DNA from 4 places in the Streptomyces sp. NPDC048521 genome. Region 4 is predicted to be linked to each of the others. Evidence: riboswitches for the same ligand, from Rfam matches in the RefSeq annotation. Region 4 holds a riboswitch; each other region holds the start of a gene.
What was found. A riboswitch is a leader RNA that binds a small molecule or an ion and turns the genes downstream of it on or off. The one in region 4 is predicted to bind cobalamin.

Region 1 (5,326 bases), on a different contig from region 4:
AGAGGGAGGTTCGCAGGCAGGGCCTCCGGCGGCACGGCCACCGGCCGCGGCCGCGTGGCTGCCCCGGGGGCACGACGTGTCGTCCCACCAGAAGCGGATCGACTGGCCGGCCACCCGGGCGCGGGGCGCCCGGTTCGTCTACGTGAAGGCGACGGAGTCCACGCACTACCGCAATCCCCGCTTCTCCCAGCAGTACGGCGGCGCGCGCCGGTCCGGCCTGATCCGGGGCGCGTACCACTTCGCGCTCCCTGACGAGTCCTCCGGCGCCCGGCAGGCCGCGTACTTCGTGCGGCACGGCGGAGACTGGCGGGCGGACGGCTGGACACTGCCGCCCGCGCTGGACATCGAGTACAACCCCTACGACCGGCAGCACAAGTGCTACGGGTTGGGCAAGAAGCGGATGATCCGCTGGATCCGGTCCTTCAGCAACGAGATCAAGCGCAAGACCGGCCGCCGCCCGGTGATCTACACGACGACCCATTGGTGGAAGCTCTGCACCGGCAACAGCCGCGCCTTCTCCTCCTCCCACGCCCTGTGGATCGCCCGTCACGGCACCTCACGGCCCGGGAGGCTGCCGGGCGGCTGGCGGTACTGGACGTTCTGGCAGTACGGCACCAAGGGCAGGCTGCCGGGTGACCAGAATCTCTTCAACGGCCCGCCGGCCCGGCTGCGGACCTTCGCGGGACTCGGTGGCCAAGGGGCGCCTGGGCCCAGGGGGACAAACGGAACCTCTTCCGCTCGTTACTGACACCCTCATGCCCGCCTCAGTTCATCTTCCGTTCACCCAGGTTGCCTACGTTCATCCAGCCAACGACCTCGAACGATTGCCTGGGTAAATGGAAAGCTTCTCGCTGATCCTCGCGATTGTGGTAGTAACCGCACTCGCGTTCGATTTCACGAACGGTTTCCACGACACCGCGAACGCGATGGCCACCACGATCTCCACAGGCGCCCTGAAGCCCAAGATCGCGGTGACCATGTCCGCCGCCCTCAACCTTGTGGGCGCCTTTCTCTCGGTGGAGGTCGCGAACACGATCTCCAAGGGTCTCGTCGACGAGACCGGCATCCGTCCCGAGGTCATCTTCGCCGCCCTGGTCGGCGCGATCCTCTGGAACCTGCTGACCTGGCTGGTGGGCCTGCCGTCCAGCTCCTCGCACGCCCTGCTGGGCGGCCTGGTCGGCGCCACCGTCGCCTCCGCGGGCTTCGGCGCCGTCCACGGTGACGTGCTGGTCACCAAGGTGCTGCTCCCGGCGGTGGCCGCGCCGATCGTGGCGGGCCTCGCCTCGGTGCTGGCCACCCGCTTCTCCTACGGCATCGGCGGCACCGCCGACGGCGAGGCCACCCGCAAGGGCTACCGCGCCGGCCAGATCGCCTCCGCCGGCCTGGTCTCCCTCGCCCACGGCACCAACGACGCCCAGAAGACGATGGGCATCATCACCCTCGCCCTCATCGCGGGCGGCTCCATCGCCCCCGGCTCGAACCCTCCCGTCTGGGTGATCCTCTCCGCCGGCCTGGCCATCGCGCTCGGCACCTACATCGGCGGCTGGCGCATCATCCGCACCATGGGCAAGGGCCTGACCGATCTGGAGCCGCGCCAGGGCTTCGCCGCCCAGACCAGCGCCGCGACCGCCATCCTGGCCTCCTCCCACCTCGGCTTCTCCCTCTCCACCACGCACGTCGTCTCCGGCTCGGTGATGGGCGCGGGCCTGGGCCGCAAGGGCGGAGTGGTCCGCTGGTCGACCGCGGGCCGCATGTTCGTCGCCTGGGCGCTGACCCTGCCGGCCGCCGCGCTGGTGGGCGCGGGCGCCGAGTCCGTCACGGACCTGGGCGACTGGGGCACCGCCGCCGTCGCCGTCTTCCTGGTCGCCGCGAGCGCCGCGATCTGGAAGATCTCCCGCCGCGAGGTCGTCGACCACACGAACGTCGTCGCCGAGACCGAGGAACCGGCCGGCGTGGTGACCACCGCCATCGCCGCCGTGACCCCGCCCCCGGCGGGCGCGATCACCGAGGACCTGACGGCCACCATCCCGGCCCCGGTCGCCGACCCGGCCCCCGCTGCCCCGGCGGTCCCGCCGGCCGCCGCGGTCTGACCCCGAGCACCCGTTCACCAAGGAAGCATCATGAAGATCGACTGGGCGGCCCTCGGCTCCGTCTTCGGCGTCAGCCTCGTGTTCACGGTGGGCCTGGTAGCCCTGTTCACCCTCGGCATCAACGGTCTGTCGCGGCGCGAGAAGGCCGCGGCCCAGGGCGGCTCCGCGGCCCTGGCCGTCACCGGCGCCTACGTCTGCTTCGCGGCCTGCGCGGCGGCGGTGGCGTACGGCTTCTACCTGATCGTGGCGAAAGCCTGACCTGGCACCCTTCGTCGACGGCCTGACCCGGCATCCGTCCGCCACGGCCCGACCGAGCGCCTCGAGGCTCCCCTCCCACTGGTGCGGAGGGGAGCCTCCGGCATGCCCGCACGCCTCACGGTGTGGGGATCGGCACACTCTCCCCCTGCAGGTCAACGGCAAGTTGACGGCCGTTCCGGGCGCGTGGTGGACTGCCCAGGCCATGTACGGCGGCAAGAGAGGAAGCCGGTGCGAATCCGGCGCGGTCCCGCCACTGTCACCGGGGAAGAACCCCCGGGAGCCAGGAACTCTCACCGCCGAATCACGTCGAACCAGGGCGCGGACACCCTGAGTGAGGACACAGATCGCCATGCTCGGCTGCCGAAGGACCAGTACCAGGCCCGCTCCTGTACCCACGGCCGGCTGAGCCGATGGGTGCCGATCGCTCCTACGCGTACGGCGCCGCCGCCGGCCTTCTCGGTGACCTGCTCCTCGGCGATCCCCGCCGCGGGCATCCGGTCGCCGCGTTCGGGCGGGTGGCAGCGGCCGTGGAACGCGCGTTGTGGCACGACCACCGCGGCTGGGGCACGCTGCACACCGCCGTGTGCGCCGGTGGCGCCGTCGCCCTCGGCGCGCTGGCCGTACGCGCCGTACGCCCCTCCCCCACCGCCTCCGTCGCGCTGACCGCGGCCGTCACCTGGGCGGTCGTCGGCGGCACCTCGCTCGCCCGGGAGGCCCGCACCGTCGGGCGTGCCCTGGAGGCCGGGGACGTCGAGGCGGCCCGCGCGCGGCTGCCCCACCTGTGCGGCCGGGACCCGCAGGCGCTGGACGCCGACGGGATCGCCCGGGCCGTGGTCGAGTCGGTCGCCGAGAACACCTCCGACGCGGTCGTGGGCGCGCTGGTGTGGGGTGCCGTGGGCGGGGTGCCGGGGCTGCTCGGGTTCCGGGCGGTCAACACCCTCGACGCGATGGTCGGTCACAAGTCGCCCCGGTTCCGGCGCTACGGCTGGGCCTCCGCCCGCCTCGACGACCTCGCCGGCTGGCCGGGGGCCCGGCTGACCGCCGTCCTCGCCGTGCTCGCCGGCCCCGACCCGCGGGGCGCGGTACGGGCCTGGCGGGCCGACGCGTCCCGGCATCCGAGCCCCAACGCCGGGCCCGTGGAGGCCTCCTTCGCGGGCGCCCTCGGGGTGCGCCTGGGCGGGACGCTCTCCTACGGCGGCCGGGTCGAGCACCGCCCCGTGCTCAACGGCGGGACCGGGCGCGCCGTCCGGGTCACCGACATCGACCGGGCCGTACGGCTCTCCCGCCGTGTCGGCCTGCTCGCGCTCGGCGTCACGGTCGCCGCGCGCCGACTCGTGAAGGGACGTGGGAAGTGAGCGGGGGTCTCCTCGTCGCCGGCACCACCTCCGACGCCGGCAAGAGCGTCGTGACGGCCGGGATCTGCCGGTGGCTGGTGCGCCAGGGCGTGAAGGTCGCGCCGTTCAAGGCGCAGAACATGTCCCTCAATTCGTTCGTGACGAAGGAGGGCGCCGAGATCGGGCGGGCGCAGGCCATGCAGGCCCAGGCCTGCCGGGTCGAGCCGACCGCGCTGATGAACCCGGTGCTGCTCAAGCCGGGCGGCGAGCAGAGCAGCCAGGTGGTGCTGCTGGGCAAGCCGGTGGGCGAGTTGAGCGCGCGCGGCTACCACGGTGGGCGGCAGCAGCGGCTGCTCGGCACGGTGCTGGACTGTCTGGCCGAGTTGCGGGGCACGTATGACGCGGTGATCTGTGAGGGGGCGGGGAGCCCGGCCGAGATCAACCTGCGGCGGACCGACATCGTCAACATGGGCATCGCCCGCAACGCGCGGCTGCCCGTGCTGGTGGTCGGGGACATCGACCGCGGGGGCGTGTTCGCCTCCTTCTTCGGCACGGTCGCCCTGCTGTCGCCGGAGGACCAGGAGCTGATCGCCGGGTTCCTGGTGAACAAGTTCCGGGGTGATGTCGGCCTGCTCGAACCGGGCTTGGACATGCTCCAGGGCCTCACCGGGCGGCGCACCTACGGCGTTCTGCCCTTCCGGCACGGGCTCGGCATCGACGAGGAGGACGGGATGGGGGTCCCCCCGCGCGAGCGCAGCCGAGCGTGGGAGAGGGTGTCGCGGGGCCCCGTCCGGGAGTCGGCCGTCGCTCCCCCGGCCGGCGAGGACGTGCTGCGGGTCGCCGTCTGCGCGATCCCGCTGATGTCCAACTTCACGGACGTGGACGCGCTGGCCGCCGAGCCGGGTGTCGTGGTGCGGTTCGTGGACCGTCCGGAGGAACTGGCGGACGCCGACCTCGTGGTGATCCCGGGCACGCGCGGGACCGTACGGGCGCTTCAGTGGCTGCGGGAGCGGGGACTTGCCGATGCCCTCGTGCGCAGGGCCGCCCGGCACAGGCCCGTCCTCGGCATCTGCGGCGGCTTCCAGATCCTCGGCGAGCACATCGAGGACGAGGTCGAGTCGCGGGCCGGCGAGGTCCCCGGGCTCGGCCTGCTTCCGGTGCGGGTGCGGTTCGCCCGCGAGAAGACCCTCACCCGGCCCGCCGGGGAGGCCCTCGGCGAGCGGGTCGAGGGGTACGAGATCCATCACGGGGTCGCCGACGTCCTGGGCGGCGAGCCCTTCCTGGACGGCTGCCGGGTCGGCCAGACCTGGGGCACCCACTGGCACGGCTCGCTGGAGTCGGACGGTTTCCGGCGGGCCTTCCTGCGCGAGGTGGCCGCCGCCGCGGGCCGCCGCTTCGTACCGGCCCCGGACACGTCCTTCGCCGCGCTGCGCGAGGAGCAGCTCGACCGGCTCGGCGACCTGATCGAACAGCACGCGGACACGGACGCGCTCTGGCGGCTCATCGAGTCGGGCGCGCCGCAAGGACTGCCTTTCATCCCACCGGGAGCGCCCGCATGAGCACAGTGTTGTTGTTGTCGACCGCCGACACGGATCTGCTGGCGGCCCGGGCCTCCGGCGCCGGGTACCGGATCGGGAACCCGAC
Region 2 (5,326 bases), on a different contig from region 4:
TCGGGGCGACGTACGCCGGTCTGTTCCCGGAGCGGGTCGGACGGATGGTTCTGGACGGCGCGCTGGACCCCGCCCTCGACGCGCGCGAGCTGAACCTGGATCAGACGGCGGGCTTCGAGACGGCGTTCCAGGCGTTCGCGAAGGACTGCGTACAGCGCTCCGACTGTCCCCTCGGCGGCAAGGGCACGACACCCGCGCAGGTCGGCGACCACCTCAAGGCGTTCTTCCGCAAGCTGGACGCCCACCCCATCCCGACGGGCGACGCGGACGGCCGCAAGCTCGGTGAGGCGCTCGCCACCACCGGGGTGATCGCGGCGATGTACGACGAGGGGGCGTGGCAGCGGCTGCGTCAGGCGCTGGCCTCGGCGATGCACGAGAACGACGGCGCGGGGCTGCTCGCGCTCGCCGACAGCTATTACGAGCGTGACGCGAGCGGTCGCTACAGCAACCTGATGATGGCCAACGCCGCCGTGAACTGCCTGGACCTGCCGCCGGCCTTCACCGGACCCGAGCAGGCGGAGAAGGCGCTGCCGGAGTTCGAGAAGACGTCCCCGGTCTTCGGCGAAGGCCTGGCCTGGGCCGCGCTGAACTGCACGTACTGGCCGGTGAAGGCGATGGGCGAACCGCACCGCATCGAGGCGAAGGGCTCGGCGCCGATCGTGGTGGTCGGCACCACCCGCGACCCGGCGACCCCCTACCGCTGGGCGCAGTCCCTCGCCCGCCAGCTCTCCTCGGCCCGCCTCCTGACCTACGTCGGCGACGGCCACACCGCCTACGGCCGCGGCAGCACCTGCATCGACGGGGCGATCAACACCTACCTGCTCCGCGGCACCCCGCCGAGTGCCGGAAAGCGCTGCTCATAGCCCATGCCACCCACCTCGGAGCCGGCCGCTCCGGGGTGGGTACGAAGCACCCCCGGAAACTGTGTAGACTTACCGACGTTGCCGGTCGCACCATAGTGCGGGCAGCGCGCCGCTTTAGCTCAGATGGCCAGAGCAACGCACTCGTAATGCGTAGGTCTCGGGTTCGAATCCCGAAAGCGGCTCCATGGGGACCCCAGGTCGGACACCGTCTGACCTGGGGTCTTCTCGTTGCCGAGATGCCCGTTCTCCGAGATGCCCGGACGGGGGGCCGGACGTAGATTCGGCACGTGGACGGTATGCCGGAGCGTATCGACCCCTCGACGGACAGGACCGTCGCCGCGCGTCTGCTCGGCTGCCTGCCCGACGAGGTCGGATACTGTCCGCGCTGCCAAGGGCTCACCCGGCGCTACGGCCGCGACGCCCAGGTCATCTGCCCGGCCTGCCGGGCGGCCGAGACCGCGACGCGACCCCTACCGGGTTCGCCGGCTGAGCCCCACCGGTCCGCCGGCTGAGCCCCACCAGGTCCGCCGGTTGCGCCCACCGGTTTCTGCCGGCTGACCTTCGCGATCACCCGGAAGCCGGCGCAGCGTCCTGTCGAACCGAACGCGGCAATGTCTCCGGGTGTCGTTGTCCCCGTGGATCCGCCTGCCTGCGCGAGGGCGAAGCTGCCCGCGTCTCGCGGCTCAGGCGCGGACGTCGTGCCAGGGCGAGCACTCCCGGTACGTGCTGGTCACGATGCACCCCCGCAGCCGGGGACGATCTTCATGTAGCGGGCGTCGTGGCCCCTGGTGGAGGCGATGCGGCCGTTGCTGAGTTCCGCCTCGATTCGCAGGCCGTCGGCCAGTGCCGTCGCGCTGCCTTGGTGCACCAGCAGTCGTGACGATCAGTCATGATCACCTTATAGACAGGTCTTTACGCCACGATGGGGGCGGGGCCCCGCACCTGGCTGTGCTCTGCTCTGCGCCGAGGCGCGCCCGCACGTGGGCCAGGGCCGCCGCCGGCCCCGGGCCCGTCAGTCGCGTCGAAGACGTCAGCCGCGTCGATCACCTCAACCGCGTCGATCCCCTCAGTCGCGTGAGACGCAGTGCTTCAGCAGTTCGGAGATCGATCCGTCCACGAGCCGGTAGCGCACGACGCGGCCGTCCTTCTGGCCCTCGACGATGCCCGCGGTCCGCAGCAGGCGCAGGGACTGGGAGACGGCGGTGTCCCTCATCCCGGTGGCGACGGCGAGGTCGGAGACGGCGATCGGGCCGGCCTCGTGGAGCGCGAGCAGCAGGGACAGGCGTCCGGGATCGGAGAGCAGCGAGAAGCGGTCGGCCCAGGCGCGTACCCGCTCCGGCTCACCGACGGCGGCGATGGCGTCGCAGACCCGGTGGCCGTCGATGGTGCGCTGCCCGGCACGTTCCGCGGGGACGAGATGCATGGCCCCATCATCGCAGCCATCGGCCGGGCGCTCCATACCTGTTCAGTTGTGCAGCCTTGCAGCCGCTACCCGCCGCCGCCTAGTGTGAGCGGGCCGTGGTGTTCGGGAAGACCGGTGACAGCCCTCAGGGGCTCAGTCCGGAGCGGCCCTCGCCACTGTGATCGGGAAGTTCCCGCCCCCTACACGCCACTGGCCGCACAGCCGGGAAGGCAGGGGCGGGCGCGTCGACCCGTCAGCCAGGAGACCGGCCACGGCATCACGAAGCTGATCCACGAGGTGCTGGAGCGTGACCGTATGACCGTGTCCGAAGGCGTGCCCGAAACCGCCGCCACCCCGTCCTTCCGCTGGCGTCGCGAGGACACCGTCCGGACCGCGGGGCTCCTGGCCGTGATCGTCGCCCTGCACGTGGTCGCGTTCGGGATCCTGTTCCTGCTGGTGATTCCCCGTCACTACGAGGTGGGTACCAAGGCGTTCGGCCTGGGCCTCGGCATCACGGCGTACACGCTCGGCATGCGGCACGCCTTCGACGCGGACCACATCGCGGCGATCGACAACACCACCCGCAAGCTCATGGCCGACGGCAAGCGTCCGGTGTCGGTGGGCTTCTGGTTCGCGCTGGGCCACTCCAGCGTGGTGGTCGTCATGGCCGCGCTGGTCGCCGGCGGCGCGAAGCTCGCCGGCACCCTGATGAACGACGGCTCCCGGACCCACCAGGTCCTCGGCACCGTGGGCACCACGGTCTCCGGCAGCTTCCTGTACCTCATCGCCGCCCTCAACCTGGTCGCGCTCTTCGGCATCCTGCGCGTCTTCAGGGCGATGCGCGCCGGACGTTACGACGAGGCGGAGCTGGAGGCCCACCTCGACTCCCGTGGCTTCATGAACCGTGTCCTCGGCCGGCTCACCAAGTCCATCCGCCGCCCGGGCCAGATGTTCCCGCTCGGCTTCCTCTTCGGCATCGGCTTCGACACCACGACGGAGGTCCTGCTCCTCGCGCTGGCCGGCAACGGTGCCGCCGCCGGTCTCCCGTGGTACGCGGTGCTGTGCCTGCCGCTGCTGTTCGCGGCCGGCATGAGCCTGTTCGACACGCTGGACGGCACGTTCATGAACTTCGCCTACCAGTGGGCTTTCTCCAACCCGGTGCGGAAGGTGTTCTACAACCTCACCATCACCGGCCTGTCCATCGCCGTGGCCTTCTTCGTCGGCACGATCGAGCTGGTCGGCGTCCTGCACGACAAGCTCGGTCTGCAGGATGACGTCACCGGCTGGATAGCGGCCCTGGACCTGGACAACGTCGGCTATGTCATCGTCGGCCTGTTCGTGGTCGTCTGGGCCGTGGCCATCGCGTACTGGCGCTTCGCCAAGGTCGAGGAACGCTGGGCCGTCCGCGCCGCAGACTCGGGCTGAGACGGTGGGAGTGCCGGGCCGTGTGAGCCTCCGGCACCGGCTGAAGGGGAAGGCGGTCGGTCGATCGGCGGAGCCACTCCCTCATGGGGGACAGAACCGGCGCAAACGCGCCGCACGGTGAATCGGCGTCAGGTGAACGCTCGGACGTGAGGCAACATCTTGGTGAACGGCGGGCGCCGCGCGGTCGAGACGCGGTGCCGCCGTCGGCCGGATGGGGTGAGGGACGTGGTGGAGCCGAGGATCGCCGTCGCCGTGGTGACCATGGGCAACCGGCCCGCCGAGGTCGACGCGCTGCTGCAGTCCGTGGCCAAGCAGGACCTCGCCCCGGCCCGCATCGTCGTCGTCGGCAACGGCTGCCGGCTGCCCGAGTTCGCCCGCCGGCTCTCCCTGCCCGGCGAGGTCACCACCATCGACGTGGAGGAGAACCTCGGCTGCCCGGGTGGCCGGAACGTCGCCCTCGCGCGGCTGCGGGAGTACGGGGACGTCGATGTCGTCGTGGAACTCGACGACGACGGGCTGCTCGTCGACGCCGACGTGCTGCGGCGCGTACGGGACCTGTACGCCGCCGACCCCCGCCTCGGCATCGTCGGCTTCCGTATCGCCGACGAGCACGGCGAGACCCAGCAGCGGCACGTCCCCCGGGTGGGGAAGTCGGACCCGATGCGCGGGGGATACGTCACCGGGTTCCTCGGCGGCGGGCACGCCCTGCGCATGGCGATGCTGGCCGAGACCGGGGACTGGCCCGCCGAGTTCTTCTTCGCGCACGAGGAGACCGACCTCGCCTGGCGGGCCGCCGACGCCGGCTGGAAGATCCTGTACGCCCCCGAGTTGCTGCTCCAGCACCCCAAGACGTCACCGGCCCGGCACGCCATCTACTACCGGGTCAACGCCCGCAACCGCGTCTGGCTCGTCCGGCGCCGGCTGCCCCTGCCGCTCGTCCCGGTGCACCTGGGGGTGTGGACGCTGCTCACCCTCGCCCGCACCCGCTCCCCGGCGGGGCTGAAGGCATGGTTCGGCGGATTCCTCGAGGGGGTTCGGGAGCCGGCCGGCGGGCGGCGGCCGATGCGCTGGCGGACGGTGGGGCGGCTCACCCGGCTCGGACGTCCGCCGGTGATCTGAGCCGTGCGCGGGGACCAGGCTCCGGACGCAAGGGCGGGTAAAGGGAGTCCAGCGGCTGCGCAGAGGGAACGGGACGGAGCCCCGGTCGTTCACCTCCGACGGCCGGGGCCCCTTTGCGTCCCCGGATCCAGCCTGCGGCGACACTCCCCCGAGTTACGCGACTTACGCGCGCGCCGTCGGGCCAGATCCGATGGAATGATCACATCAGGATGCGCCAACGGATCGCTAACATGTGGCCAACGGTTCGACGGCGGGACGCGGACCGAGTGGCCGGAACCCGCCCGGCGACAGCGGAACAGGCCCCTGGGACAGGCGGATCCGGAGCCGGGCGCGGCGAACAGAAGGTGGCGGGAAACCGTTGCGGACAGGGCGGGAATCCGCCAGGGAACGGCGGGTGGGCACCCGTCGCGGAGCATGGTCGGTCCCGACCGCGCGGGAAGGCAGTGGGCGGCGTGATGCGGCGGTACGAGCTGCGGTTCGGACTGCTGGGACCGCCCGTCCTCTACGACCGGCCGCC
Region 3 (5,326 bases), on a different contig from region 4:
CCCGGGGCAGCGGTCCTCGGGTCTCCTCGGACATCGGCGGCAGCGTGCCCAGGTACACACCGGGTATCAGCGCTTCGGGCCTGCGGTGGACGACGCAGACCCGCTCCACCCGGCCCTGCTCGCCCAGCAGATCCACCACGCACCAGTCGGCGAGCTGCCGCGTCAGCACCTGGCACACCCGGTGCAGCCCCTCCTTCAGATCCAGGGTGCTGGTCAGTGCGCTGGTGGCGTCGGCCAGCAGCGACAGCCGTTGCAGGGCAGCGCCGCCATGGGCCGCGCCGCCGGTGTGCCGCGCCCGTTGCCCGGCGGTCGGCAGTCGCACGGGATGGGGCTGCGGTCGTGCCCCGTGATGACCGGCGTCGGCGCCGCGCGGCGACAGGGCCGGAGCCGTCGCCGCACCCAGCTGGGCGACGAAGACGGTACGGCCGTCGACGGACTCCTGGGTCTGGATCCGCAGGCGGACGGGAATCAGCCGGCCGTCACGGTGCAGAGCGGGCAGCGGGAGGGAACGGCCGAGAATCCGGGGCTGTCCGGTGAGCAGCAAGGACCCGAAGGCCGCGACGTGCCGTTCCCGCAGGTGTCCGGGGATCAGCGCGGTCAGCCGGCGTCCGACGAGGTCGTCCGCCCGCCAGCCCAGCAGGTGCGCCGCGGCGGTGTTCACCGCGATGATCCGGTTGCCGTCGTCGGCGGCGATCGTCGGGACGGTACTGGCCTCGATGTCCGCGGCGTCCCACGGCGCCAGCTCGGTGGAGGCGGCACTCGGTGCGCTCGGGACCAGCGTCCAGGCGGTGGGGTGGCCGCCGGAGAGCTGGCCGACGATCTGATCGAACATCCAGCCGCGGAAGGCCCTGACCTGCGGGAGCGCCGGAAGGGTGAGCAGGCTTCCCTCCTGGGCCGCCGAATCGGCCGTGTCGAGGACCATGCGCAGGCCGACCACGGCCGGGGTGGCGTCCGCCGGGAACGCCACCCGCAGAGAGAGCGTGGAGCTGTCGCGGACCTCTTCCGCGATCGCGGCCGTCATGCACGCGCTGATCAGGTTGCTCATGTCGTGCGCGGTGACGAGATCCTGCCGCCGCAGGTCGCCCAGAGTCCCGCCGAAGGAGACGAGAGTCAGCTCGCGCAGAAGCGCCTCCCGGTGCTGTTGCGCTGCCGCGTACAGCGCGTGGGGCAGGTCGACAAGGGTGACGGTCACCGTACGGCCGGACGGCGCAACGGCCTCCCACGCGGGCGACGGCGGCACGGAGGCTTCGGACCCCAGTTCGAACCACACGGTCTTACGGCCGTCGCCGATGTGGACGCCGTGGCCGGAGGCCAGGTCCGCCACCAGTGCCAGGCCCCGTCCGGTGAAGGCGTACGGACGGCATGCGTGCGGGGTCGGTGCGCGGTCCGGCCGCTGATCACTGACCCGGACGTGCACCCGGTCCTCGGTGGCCTCCGCCTGGACCTCCACCTCGGTGCGCGCGTGCAGCACCGCGTTGGTCACCAGCTCCCCGGTCAGCAGCTCGGCGGTCTCCACGGCATCCGGCGCGGCACCGCGCAGCGCCGACCGCACGAACCGCCGGGCCGACGCGACACTCTCCGGCCGCGGAGGCAACCGCCACGTCGCCACCTCCAGCGGCCCCATGCCACCCATACCGACACCGTGTACCCAGGAATACCGGACGAAAAGGATCCTATGGGGTGGGAGGGAGTGGGGGGTGGGGGTGTGGGGACGTCGCCACCGGCCTCCGCAGGGCCGATGCTAGGTTCGCCACGCGGCGGGGACGACGAGGAGGTGCTCGCCGTACGTGCCGTTCCCCGTGAGAACGGGAATCCGCGACCCGCACCCCGTAGCAGCCGCAGGAGGAGCAGACACGTGACCAGCCGCGTCACCTTCGTCTCGCCCGCGACGAGCCCGTCGCTGCGGCAGGCCCGCTTCTACGACGGCGACTCGATCGACGACGCCGGTGCGGCCCGCGCCCGCTCGGCGGCCGGGACGCTGCCCGCGTACGCCGGGGTCACCATGTCCCCGAGCGTGCGGTGCCGGGAGACGGCGGCGGCGCTCGGCCTGGACGGCGGGGAGACGCCGGAACTGAAGGGTCTGGATGTGGGCCGTTGGCGGGGCCGCACCCTTGAGGAGGTGGGGGCCACCGAGCCGGAGGCGGTGGGCCGTTGGCTCGCCGACGCCGGCTGGTCGGCACACGGCGGGGAGTCGGTGCAGGACGTGTGCGGGCGGGTAGGGCGCTGGCTGGACATCGCGCAGGGCACGGACGGCCGTACGCTCGCCGTGGTGGAGCCGGAGGTCGTACGGGCCGCGGTCGTGCATGTCCTGGGCCTGCCCGCGGCTGCCTTCTGGCGGCTGGACGTGCCGCCGTTGACGGCCACGGAACTCAGCGGACGGGGCGGACGCTGGAATCTGCGGCTCGGGCAGCCCCTGGCCGTGCCGGGCACCTCCGCGGCGCGCTGAGACCGTGCGGGCGCCGTGGCTCGGGATGCCGCGTCCCGTGACGGCAGTGAGGGCGACCGCCGCACGCCCCCGAGGTGATCCGGCGTGGTCGGGCAGGTCTGGCCACTCGGTTCTGCCGCTGCTCGGCTCGGCGGTGCCCGGCTGATCGGTCGGTGCCCTGTGCCCTGTCCGGGTCCGACCGCGGCGGTGCCCGGAGAGCGCGAGAGGCCCCTCGGATGGTTCCGAGGGGCCCGCTCGTGTCCCAGGACCGCTCAGTTCGAGGCGGGAACCGTGCGCCCGGTCGGTGCCGTCGTGGGCTCGGGGTTCAGCTGCCGCTCGGCCAACTCGCCGAAGAGCAGGCCGAATCCGGCCCACAGGACGCCCTGGACGGCCAGTGCGGAGAGGCGGAACCGCCACAGCAGGGTGGCCGGGAAGTCCTGCGGCACCTCGTTGACGACGGGCAGGAACGCGTAGGCCACCCCGATCGCGAGGGCGAACGCGGCGACCGCGACCACGGTCGCCCACCAGGTGCCCAGAGCGGGCGCCAGCCGCTTGCCCAGGAGGGTCGCGGCGACCGCGAGGAGGACGCTGAGCAGCATCATCAGGAAGTACAGGGTGGTCCGCTCGCCGATGGTGTCGGGGTCGCCGACCGACGGCGGGTTGGCCGGGTACTTCAGGAAGGGGACCACGTACACGGCGAGCAGCGCGCAGCCGGACAGCAGCAACGCGGTCGCCCGCGGGCCGAAGCGGCCCACGCGGCCCAGCGCGAAGCAGAAGGCCAGCGCGGCGATGCCGCCGAAGGCGACCCCGTAGACGAGGACTCCGGTGGCGAGACCGGCGGTGGACTGCAGGGAGCGGGAGACGACCTCCGTCTCGTGCTCGTGGGAGTGGGCGTCCTCGAAGCCGATCGCCTTGTCGACGTTCGGCTCGCCGAGGAGGTAGGAGACGATCAGGGCGAGCACACCGGCGGCGAGGCCGGCGAGCATGCCCCGCACCAGGAGGTTTCTGACCGTTGCGGAGTTCATGGGCGAGTGGCGTCCCTCGCGTCAGTGGCAGGGGAAGCCGAGCAGGTGACGGGCGTCGTGCACCCACTCGTGGACGTCCGTGCCGCTGAACACGGAGGTGGCGCCCTGCTCGGCGCCGACGAAGTAGAGCAGGACCAGCATCAGGATGCCGAAGAACACCGCCCAGGGAGCTATCGCCTGCAGCGGCAGCTTGGCGGGGATGGCGGGCGTGGTGGCTGTCGGCTGAGCGACGGTCTGCGCCATGGCAGAACCTCCTCCGGGAGTTCGCGTCCCGTCTCGGTGGTGCACTGGACGACGGCCACGGGTCTGACTCGCGTGACGCCTCGAGAGGCATCTCGCACACAGTGGCGCGACCGTGCCGGATTCCCACCGGCTTCCGTCTCGCCGTCGTCGATATCGGACAGACCGTACCGCGTGGCATGCACCCCGCCAAGACCGCGCCGGCCGGCGTGATCTTGATCTCGCGCCAGGCGGCCGCCGCCGAGCGGCGTCGTGCCCGGTGCGGACGTCATGCGGGGCCGCCCGGCGTCGCGGTCAGGTACCGCAGGCGGTCGCCAGGGGCAGTGCGCGGGCGATGAGCAAGGCGACGTCGTCATGGTCGGCGGGGTGCCGCAGCCGCCGCAGGAGCCGGTCGCAGGTCTCCTCCGCGGAGCGGAACGGCGGTGACAGCTGGCGCAGGAGGTCGTCCAGGCGTTCGTCGATGGGGTCGTTGCGGGTTTCGACCAGTCCGTCGGTGTAGAGGACCAGCTGGTCGCCGGGTCGCAGGTCGAGGGTGGTGGCCTCGAAGGGCACACCACCGACTCCCAGCGGAATGCCGGTGGGCAGGTCGAGGAGTTCGGGTGGTCTGCCGTCCCGCACCAGGACCGGGGGCAGATGGCCGGCGGAGGCCACGTGCAAGCGGCAGTGGTGCGGGTCGTAGACGGCGTAGACACAGGTGGCGATGTACGGCTCGAGACCGCGAATGATCTTGTCGAGGTGGGTGAGGATCCGGGCCGGGTCGAGGTCGAGGTCGGCCAGGGTGGAGGTGGCGGTGCGCAGACGGCCCATCGCGGTCGCGGCGGGGATACCGCTGCCCATGACGTCGCCGACGGTGAGGGCGGTGCGGTCACCGTCGAGCGGGATGACGTCGTACCAGTCGCCGCCGACCTCGCTGAAGGCCTGGGCCGGCCGGTAGCGGGCGGCGACCTCGAGACCGGGGTGACACGGCGAGAGCTGGGGAAGCAGGCTGCGCTGGAGGGTTTCGGCGGCGCTGCGGATGTGCTGGTGCAGGACGGCGTTGTCGATGCTCAGCGCGGCGGACGCGGCCAGTTCGCAGGCGAGGGTGAGGTCGTCCTCGTCGAACGGCAGGGGGTTGCGGGCCCGCGCCAGGCCCATGACGCCGATGACCTGTCCGCGGGCGATGAGCGGGACGGCCATGTCGGTGTGGACACCGGCCCGGGCGAGCAGGCGGGCGGCCTCGGGGCCGGCGGCGATGCGGGCGAGGTCACTGCTGTCCAGGTGGGTGACCAGCTGGGGGCGGCGGGTGCGGATGCAATGGGACGCCGGATGGTCGGCGTGGTAGACGGTGAGGCGGCCGGGCGGCACGATCGCCTGAGCGGCGTCGGTGGGGTAGGCGGTCTTCACCGCCAGCGCGCGGAACATCGCCGGGCCCTCGCCCACGTCCGTGCGGCCCGTCTGCAGCACGGAGTCCAGGAGGTCCACGGCGGCCAGGTCGGCCAGGTCGGGCACGAGGACGTCGGCCAGTTCCTGTGCGGTCCGCTCCACCTCCAGGGTGGTGCCGATGCGGGCCGAGCCGTTGGCCACCAGGCGCAGGCGCTGCTGAGCCCGGTCGGCCTTTCTCGCCGTCTCGTACCGGTCGGTGACGTCCACCACCACG
Region 4 (5,326 bases):
GACGTCCAGGCGGCGTGCGAGGCGTACGACCGGGCGCTGGTGGAGGCCGGCGGGGTCGACCTGCAGTTGCTCGGCATCGGGACCGACGGGCACATCGGGTTCAACGAGCCCTGCTCCTCGCTCGCCTCGCGCACCCGGATCAAGACCCTGACCGAGCAGACCCGGGTCGACAACGCCCGCTTCTTCGACGGCGACATCGAGCAGGTCCCGCACCACGTCATCACCCAGGGCATCGGCACGATCCTGGAGGCCCGGCACCTGGTGCTGCTGGCGACCGGCGAGGGCAAGGCGGACGCGGTCGCCGCGACCGTCGAGGGCCCGGTCGCGGCGGTCTGCCCGGCCTCCGCGCTCCAGCTCCACCCGCACGCCACGGTGGTCGCCGACGAAGCGGCGGCGTCCAAGCTGAAGCTGGCGGACTACTTCCGCCACACGTACGCCAACAAGCCGGACTGGCAGGGGATCTAGCCGGCGGGGCGGCCGCGCCGGCACCGGCGGTGGGCGGGTGGCGGGGCCCGGGTGCCGCCCCCACGCGGTCCGCGACCCGATGGACTAGACCAACAGCGGGTGCACGGGTATACAGAGGAGATCACGGAGCGTGCGGGTGGACTCCTGACCACGAAGCCGTGCCACGATGTGAGCCGTGGCCGATGCCAGGTCGGTCGCTTTCGGCATCCGGAGCCGGGAAGGCAGAGCATGAGCACCGACGTCAGCAGTGCGGAGAACGAGGCCGGCACGACCGTCCGTACCGCGCGCGTGCCCAAGTACTACCGCTTGAAGAAGCACCTGCTCGACATGACGGAGACGCAGGCGCCGGGCACGCCGGTCCCACCCGAGCGCACGCTGGCCGCAGAGTTCGACACCTCCCGCACCACCGTCCGCCAGGCCCTGCAGGAGCTGGTCGTGGAGGGCCGGCTCGAACGCATCCAGGGCAAGGGCACCTTCGTCGCCAAGCCGAAGGTCTCCCAGGCGCTGCAGCTCACCTCGTACACCGAGGACATGCGCGCCCAGGGCCTGGAGCCGACCTCGCAGCTGCTGGACATCGGCTACATCACCGCCGACGAGCGGCTCGCCGAGTTGCTGGACATCACCGCAGGCGGGCGCGTGCTGCGCATCGAGCGGCTGCGCATGGCCAACGGCGAGCCCATGGCGATCGAGACCACCCACCTGAGCGCCAAGCGGTTCCCGGCGCTGCGCCGGTCCCTCGTGAAGTACACGTCCCTGTACACCGCGCTCGCCGAGGTCTACGACGTCCACCTCGCCGAGGCCGAGGAGACCATCGAGACCTCCCTGGCCACCCCCCGCGAGGCGGGTCTGCTCGGCACCGACGTGGGCCTGCCGATGCTGATGCTCTCCCGGCACTCGCTGGACCGCGAGGGCCAGCCGGTGGAGTGGGTGCGGTCGGTGTACCGGGGTGACCGGTACAAGTTCGTGGCACGGCTGAAGCGGCCCGCGGAGTAGGCAGGGCCCACGGTCACCGAATTCGGGATACCGATATACGGACGAGGTCTTCCGCTGGCCTGATCCTGTCACCTAGATTGCCTGCGCATTACACAGGTGACCAGCAAGGGGACGGAGCCGCAGCATGTCGGAAACGCCTGAAGTGAGACCACCGGTGGTAACACCGGTCCGAGTGATCATCGGTCTGTGTCTCGTCGCGCCCTTCGTGGCGATGCTGTGGGTCGGCTCGTACGCCAAGACGGACCCCCAGTTCATCGGGATCCCGTTCTTCTACTGGTACCAGATGCTCTGGGTGCTGGTGTCCACGGCGCTCACGATGATCGCGTACAAGCTGTGGCAGCGTGACCAGCGCTCCCGCGAGCACGCGCAGGGGGGTGCCGCGAAGTGAAGGACGGCGTCAACGGCGTCGCACTCGGCGTCTTCATCTTCTTCTTCCTGGCCGTCACGGTCATGGGCTTCCTGGCCGCGCGCTGGCGCAGGGCCGAGAACGAGCACTCCCTGGACGAATGGGGTCTGGGCGGTCGGTCGTTCGGCACCTGGATCACCTGGTTCCTGCTCGGTGGCGACCTGTACACGGCCTACACCTTCGTCGCCGTACCGGCGGCGATCTACGCGGCGGGCGCGTCCGGCTTCTTCGCGGTGCCGTACACGATCCTGGTCTATCCGCTGATCTTCACGTTCCTGCCCCGCCTGTGGTCGGTGTCGCACAAGCACGGCTATGTGACGACCTCGGACTTCGTGCGCGGCCGGTTCGGCTCCAAGGGCCTGTCGCTGGCCGTGGCGATCACCGGCATCCTCGCGACGATGCCGTACATCGCGCTCCAGCTCGTCGGCATCCAGGCCGTCCTGGACGTGATGGGCGTCGGCGGCGGCGAGAACACGAACTGGTTCGTGAAGGACCTCCCGCTGCTCATCGCCTTCGGTGTGCTGGCGGCCTACACCTACTCCTCCGGCCTGCGCGCGCCTGCGCTGATCGCGTTCGTCAAGGACACGCTGATCTACATCGTCATCACGGTGGCGATCATCTACATACCGATCAAGCTGGGCGGGTTCGACGACATCTTCGCCAAGGCGGGCGAGAAGTTCTCGACCACGGGCGTGGGCGGTGTCGTACCGGCGCCGGCGGGCCAGTGGACGTACGCCACACTGGCACTCGGCTCCGCGCTGGCGCTGTTCATGTACCCGCACTCGATCACCGCGACCCTGTCGTCCAGGAGCCGTGAGGTGATCCGCCGCAACACCACGATCCTGCCGCTGTACTCGCTCATGCTGGGTCTGCTGGCGCTGCTGGGCTTCATGGCGATCGCGGCCGGGGTGAAGGTCACCAACGGGCAGTTGGCGATCCCGCAGCTGTTCGAGGACATGTTCCCGGACTGGTTCGCGGGCGTGGCCTTCGCGGCGATCGGCATCGGCGCCCTGGTGCCGGCGGCGATCATGTCCATCGCGGCGGCGAACCTCTTCACCCGCAACATCTACAAGGACTTCATCAAGCCGGACGCCACGGCCGCGCAGGAGACCCGCGTCTCCAAGATCGTGTCGCTGCTGGTGAAGGTGGGCGCGCTGATCTTCGTCCTCACCATGGACAAGACGGTCGCCATCAACTTCCAGCTGCTGGGCGGCATCTGGATCCTGCAGACCTTCCCGGCCCTGGTCGGCGGCCTGTTCACCCGCTGGTTCCACCGCTGGGCGCTGCTGGCCGGCTGGGCGGTCGGCATGGTGTACGGCACGGTCGCCGCGTACGGGATCGCCTCCCCGACGCAGAAGCACTTCGGCGGCAACGCCAAGGAGATCCCCGGCATCGGCGAGATCGGCTACATCGGCCTCACGGCCTTCGTGCTGAACGTCCTCGTCACCGTGGTCCTCACGGTGGTCCTGAAGGCCCTGAAGGCCCCCGAGGGCATCGACGAGACCAAGCCGGAGGACTACTCGGCCGACGCGGGCGACCCGGGTGTCCAGGTGGAGCTTCCGCCGGCCACGGCAGGCGCCGGTCACTGAGACGCGCCCCGCAGGGACGCGGTGAACCGCGCGACCAGCCATCCCCGACCCCGGAGCGGGCCGCAGTCGTCGACCGACGACCGCGGCCCGCTCTTCGTCACTCTCCTCACCTACGAGTTGACCCTCTGAAGCCGCGGCGACACAACATCTGGGGGTGACACGGCGGACCGGCACTAGATGTATGCTCATGCTCGCTGTCGCCGCAGGGGAATCCGGTGCGAATCCGGAACTGTCCCGCAACGGTGTACTTGCGTGCATCCGCACGCCTGTCCAGTCCGAGGACCTGCCGTCAGCGCGCCCGGCCGTCCGGTCCGGGTGCCTTGAGACGTCCGGGCCTCGTGGAGTGGGCCGGTGGACGCGACGCCGTGTGCGCTCGTGGCTGCCCCCTGCCCTCCGCCAGGCCCCGTGCCGAGCGAGGGAGAGCCCCACGTGACCATCGCGCCAGCCGATCCGGCTTCAGTCAGCGAGCCGGAGACGGACGGTCCCGGTGCCGCGCTGCTGCGGACCCTGACCGAGCTGACCGCCGACCTCCCCGACGCCGACCCCGGCCGGGTCGCCGCCGCCGCGCTGCGGGGCCGGTCCGCACGGGCTGCCTCCGAGATCACCGCGGAGTTGCGCGAGCTGGCCACGGAGGCGGCCGCAGGCCTGATCTCCGAGGACCCCGCCTACTCGAGGCTGGCCGCCCGCCTGCTGACCCGGGCCATCCGGGACGAGGCCGCCTCGCAGGGCGTGACGTCCTTCACCGAGTCCGTCGGCGTGGGACACCGGGAGGGGCTCATCGCGGACCGGACCGCCGCGTTCGTGCGGCTGCACGCCGAGCGGCTCGACGCGCTGATCGACACGCACGCCGACGACCGCTTCGGCTACTTCGGCCTGCGCACCCTGTACAGCCGCTACCTGCTGCGGCACCCGATCACCCGCAAGGTGATCGAGACGCCCCAGCACTTCCTGCTGCGGGTGGCCGCCGGCCTCGCCGAGGACGACACCGTTCGCTCCGTGGACGAGGTCGCCGCGCTCTACGCCCTCATGAGCCGGCTCGACTACCTGCCCTCCTCCCCCACGCTCTTCAACTCCGGTACGCGGCACCCGCAGATGTCGTCCTGCTACCTGCTCGACTCCCCGCTGGACGAGCTGGACTCCATCTACGACCGCTACCACCAGGTCGCCCGCCTCTCCAAGCACGCCGGCGGCATCGGTCTGTCGTACTCCCGGATCCGTTCGCGCGGTTCGCTGATCCGCGGCACCAACGGGCACTCCAACGGCATCGTCCCGTTCCTGAAGACCCTGGACGCCTCGGTGGCCGCCGTGAACCAGGGCGGCCGGCGCAAGGGCGCGGCCGCGGTGTACCTGGAGACCTGGCACTCCGACATCGAGGAGTTCCTGGAGCTGCGCGACAACACCGGTGAGGACGCCCGCCGCACGCACAACCTGAACCTGGCCCACTGGATCCCGGACGAGTTCATGCGCCGGGTCAACGCCGACGAGCAGTGGTCGCTGTTCTCCCCGGCGGACGTGCCGGAGCTGGTGGACCTGTGGGGCGAGGAGTTCGACGCCGCCTACCGCAGGGCCGAGGCCGACGGCCTCGCGAAGAAGACGATCCCGGCCCGCGACCTGTACGGCCGCATGATGCGCACGCTCGCACAGACCGGCAACGGCTGGATGACCTTCAAGGACGCCGCCAACCGCACGGCGAACCAGACGGCGACCGCGGGCCATGTGGTCCACTCCTCCAACCTCTGCACGGAGATCCTGGAGGTCACGGACGACGGCGAGACGGCGGTCTGCAACCTGGGGTCGGTCAACCTCGGCGCCTTCGTGACCGCCGGGGACATCGACTGGGAGCGGCTGGACGAGACGGTCCGCACGGCCGTCA

Region 1: another riboswitch for cobalamin. It lies ahead of ACGFRF_RS18250 (cobalamin biosynthesis protein); the one in region 4 lies ahead of ACGFRF_RS09100 (ribonucleoside-diphosphate reductase subunit alpha).
Region 2: another riboswitch for cobalamin. It lies ahead of ACGFRF_RS13785 (HoxN/HupN/NixA family nickel/cobalt transporter); the one in region 4 lies ahead of ACGFRF_RS09100 (ribonucleoside-diphosphate reductase subunit alpha).
Region 3: another riboswitch for cobalamin. It lies ahead of ACGFRF_RS01875 (CbtB-domain containing protein); the one in region 4 lies ahead of ACGFRF_RS09100 (ribonucleoside-diphosphate reductase subunit alpha).

Annotation. Positions count from the first base shown of each region.
Region 1 covers NZ_JBICWR010000007.1:56,679-62,004, forward strand. Annotated here, with positions in the region: gene ACGFRF_RS18235 (lysozyme) at 1-748, shown strand, start outside; gene ACGFRF_RS18240 (anion permease) at 837-2,090, shown strand; gene ACGFRF_RS18245 (hypothetical protein) at 2,121-2,348, shown strand; cobalamin riboswitch at 2,519-2,661, shown strand; gene ACGFRF_RS18250 (cobalamin biosynthesis protein) at 2,759-3,703, shown strand; gene ACGFRF_RS18255 (cobyric acid synthase) at 3,700-5,241, shown strand; gene cobN (cobaltochelatase subunit CobN) at 5,238-5,326, shown strand, end outside.
Region 2 covers NZ_JBICWR010000005.1:26,457-31,782, reverse strand. Annotated here, with positions in the region: gene ACGFRF_RS13805 (alpha/beta fold hydrolase) at 1-863, shown strand, start outside; tRNA gene ACGFRF_RS13800 (tRNA-Thr) at 972-1,048, shown strand; gene ACGFRF_RS13795 (hypothetical protein) at 1,594-1,731, opposite strand; gene ACGFRF_RS13790 (ArsR/SmtB family transcription factor) at 1,930-2,286, opposite strand; cobalamin riboswitch at 2,366-2,554, shown strand; gene ACGFRF_RS13785 (HoxN/HupN/NixA family nickel/cobalt transporter) at 2,581-3,690, shown strand; gene ACGFRF_RS13780 (glycosyltransferase family 2 protein) at 3,916-4,809, shown strand; gene ACGFRF_RS13775 (BTAD domain-containing putative transcriptional regulator) at 5,265-5,326, shown strand, end outside.
Region 3 covers NZ_JBICWR010000001.1:396,014-401,339, forward strand. Annotated here, with positions in the region: gene ACGFRF_RS01860 (SpoIIE family protein phosphatase) at 1-1,633, opposite strand, end outside; gene ACGFRF_RS01865 (histidine phosphatase family protein) at 1,856-2,446, shown strand; gene ACGFRF_RS01870 (CbtA family protein) at 2,698-3,450, opposite strand; gene ACGFRF_RS01875 (CbtB-domain containing protein) at 3,472-3,693, opposite strand; cobalamin riboswitch at 3,730-3,874, opposite strand; gene ACGFRF_RS01880 (SpoIIE family protein phosphatase) at 3,985-5,326, opposite strand, start outside.
Region 4 covers NZ_JBICWR010000003.1:337,147-342,472, forward strand. Annotated here, with positions in the region: gene nagB (glucosamine-6-phosphate deaminase) at 1-465, shown strand, start outside; gene ACGFRF_RS09085 (GntR family transcriptional regulator) at 694-1,458, shown strand; gene ACGFRF_RS09090 (DUF3311 domain-containing protein) at 1,583-1,846, shown strand; gene mctP (monocarboxylate uptake permease MctP) at 1,843-3,453, shown strand; cobalamin riboswitch at 3,625-3,759, shown strand; gene ACGFRF_RS09100 (ribonucleoside-diphosphate reductase subunit alpha) at 3,883-5,326, shown strand, end outside.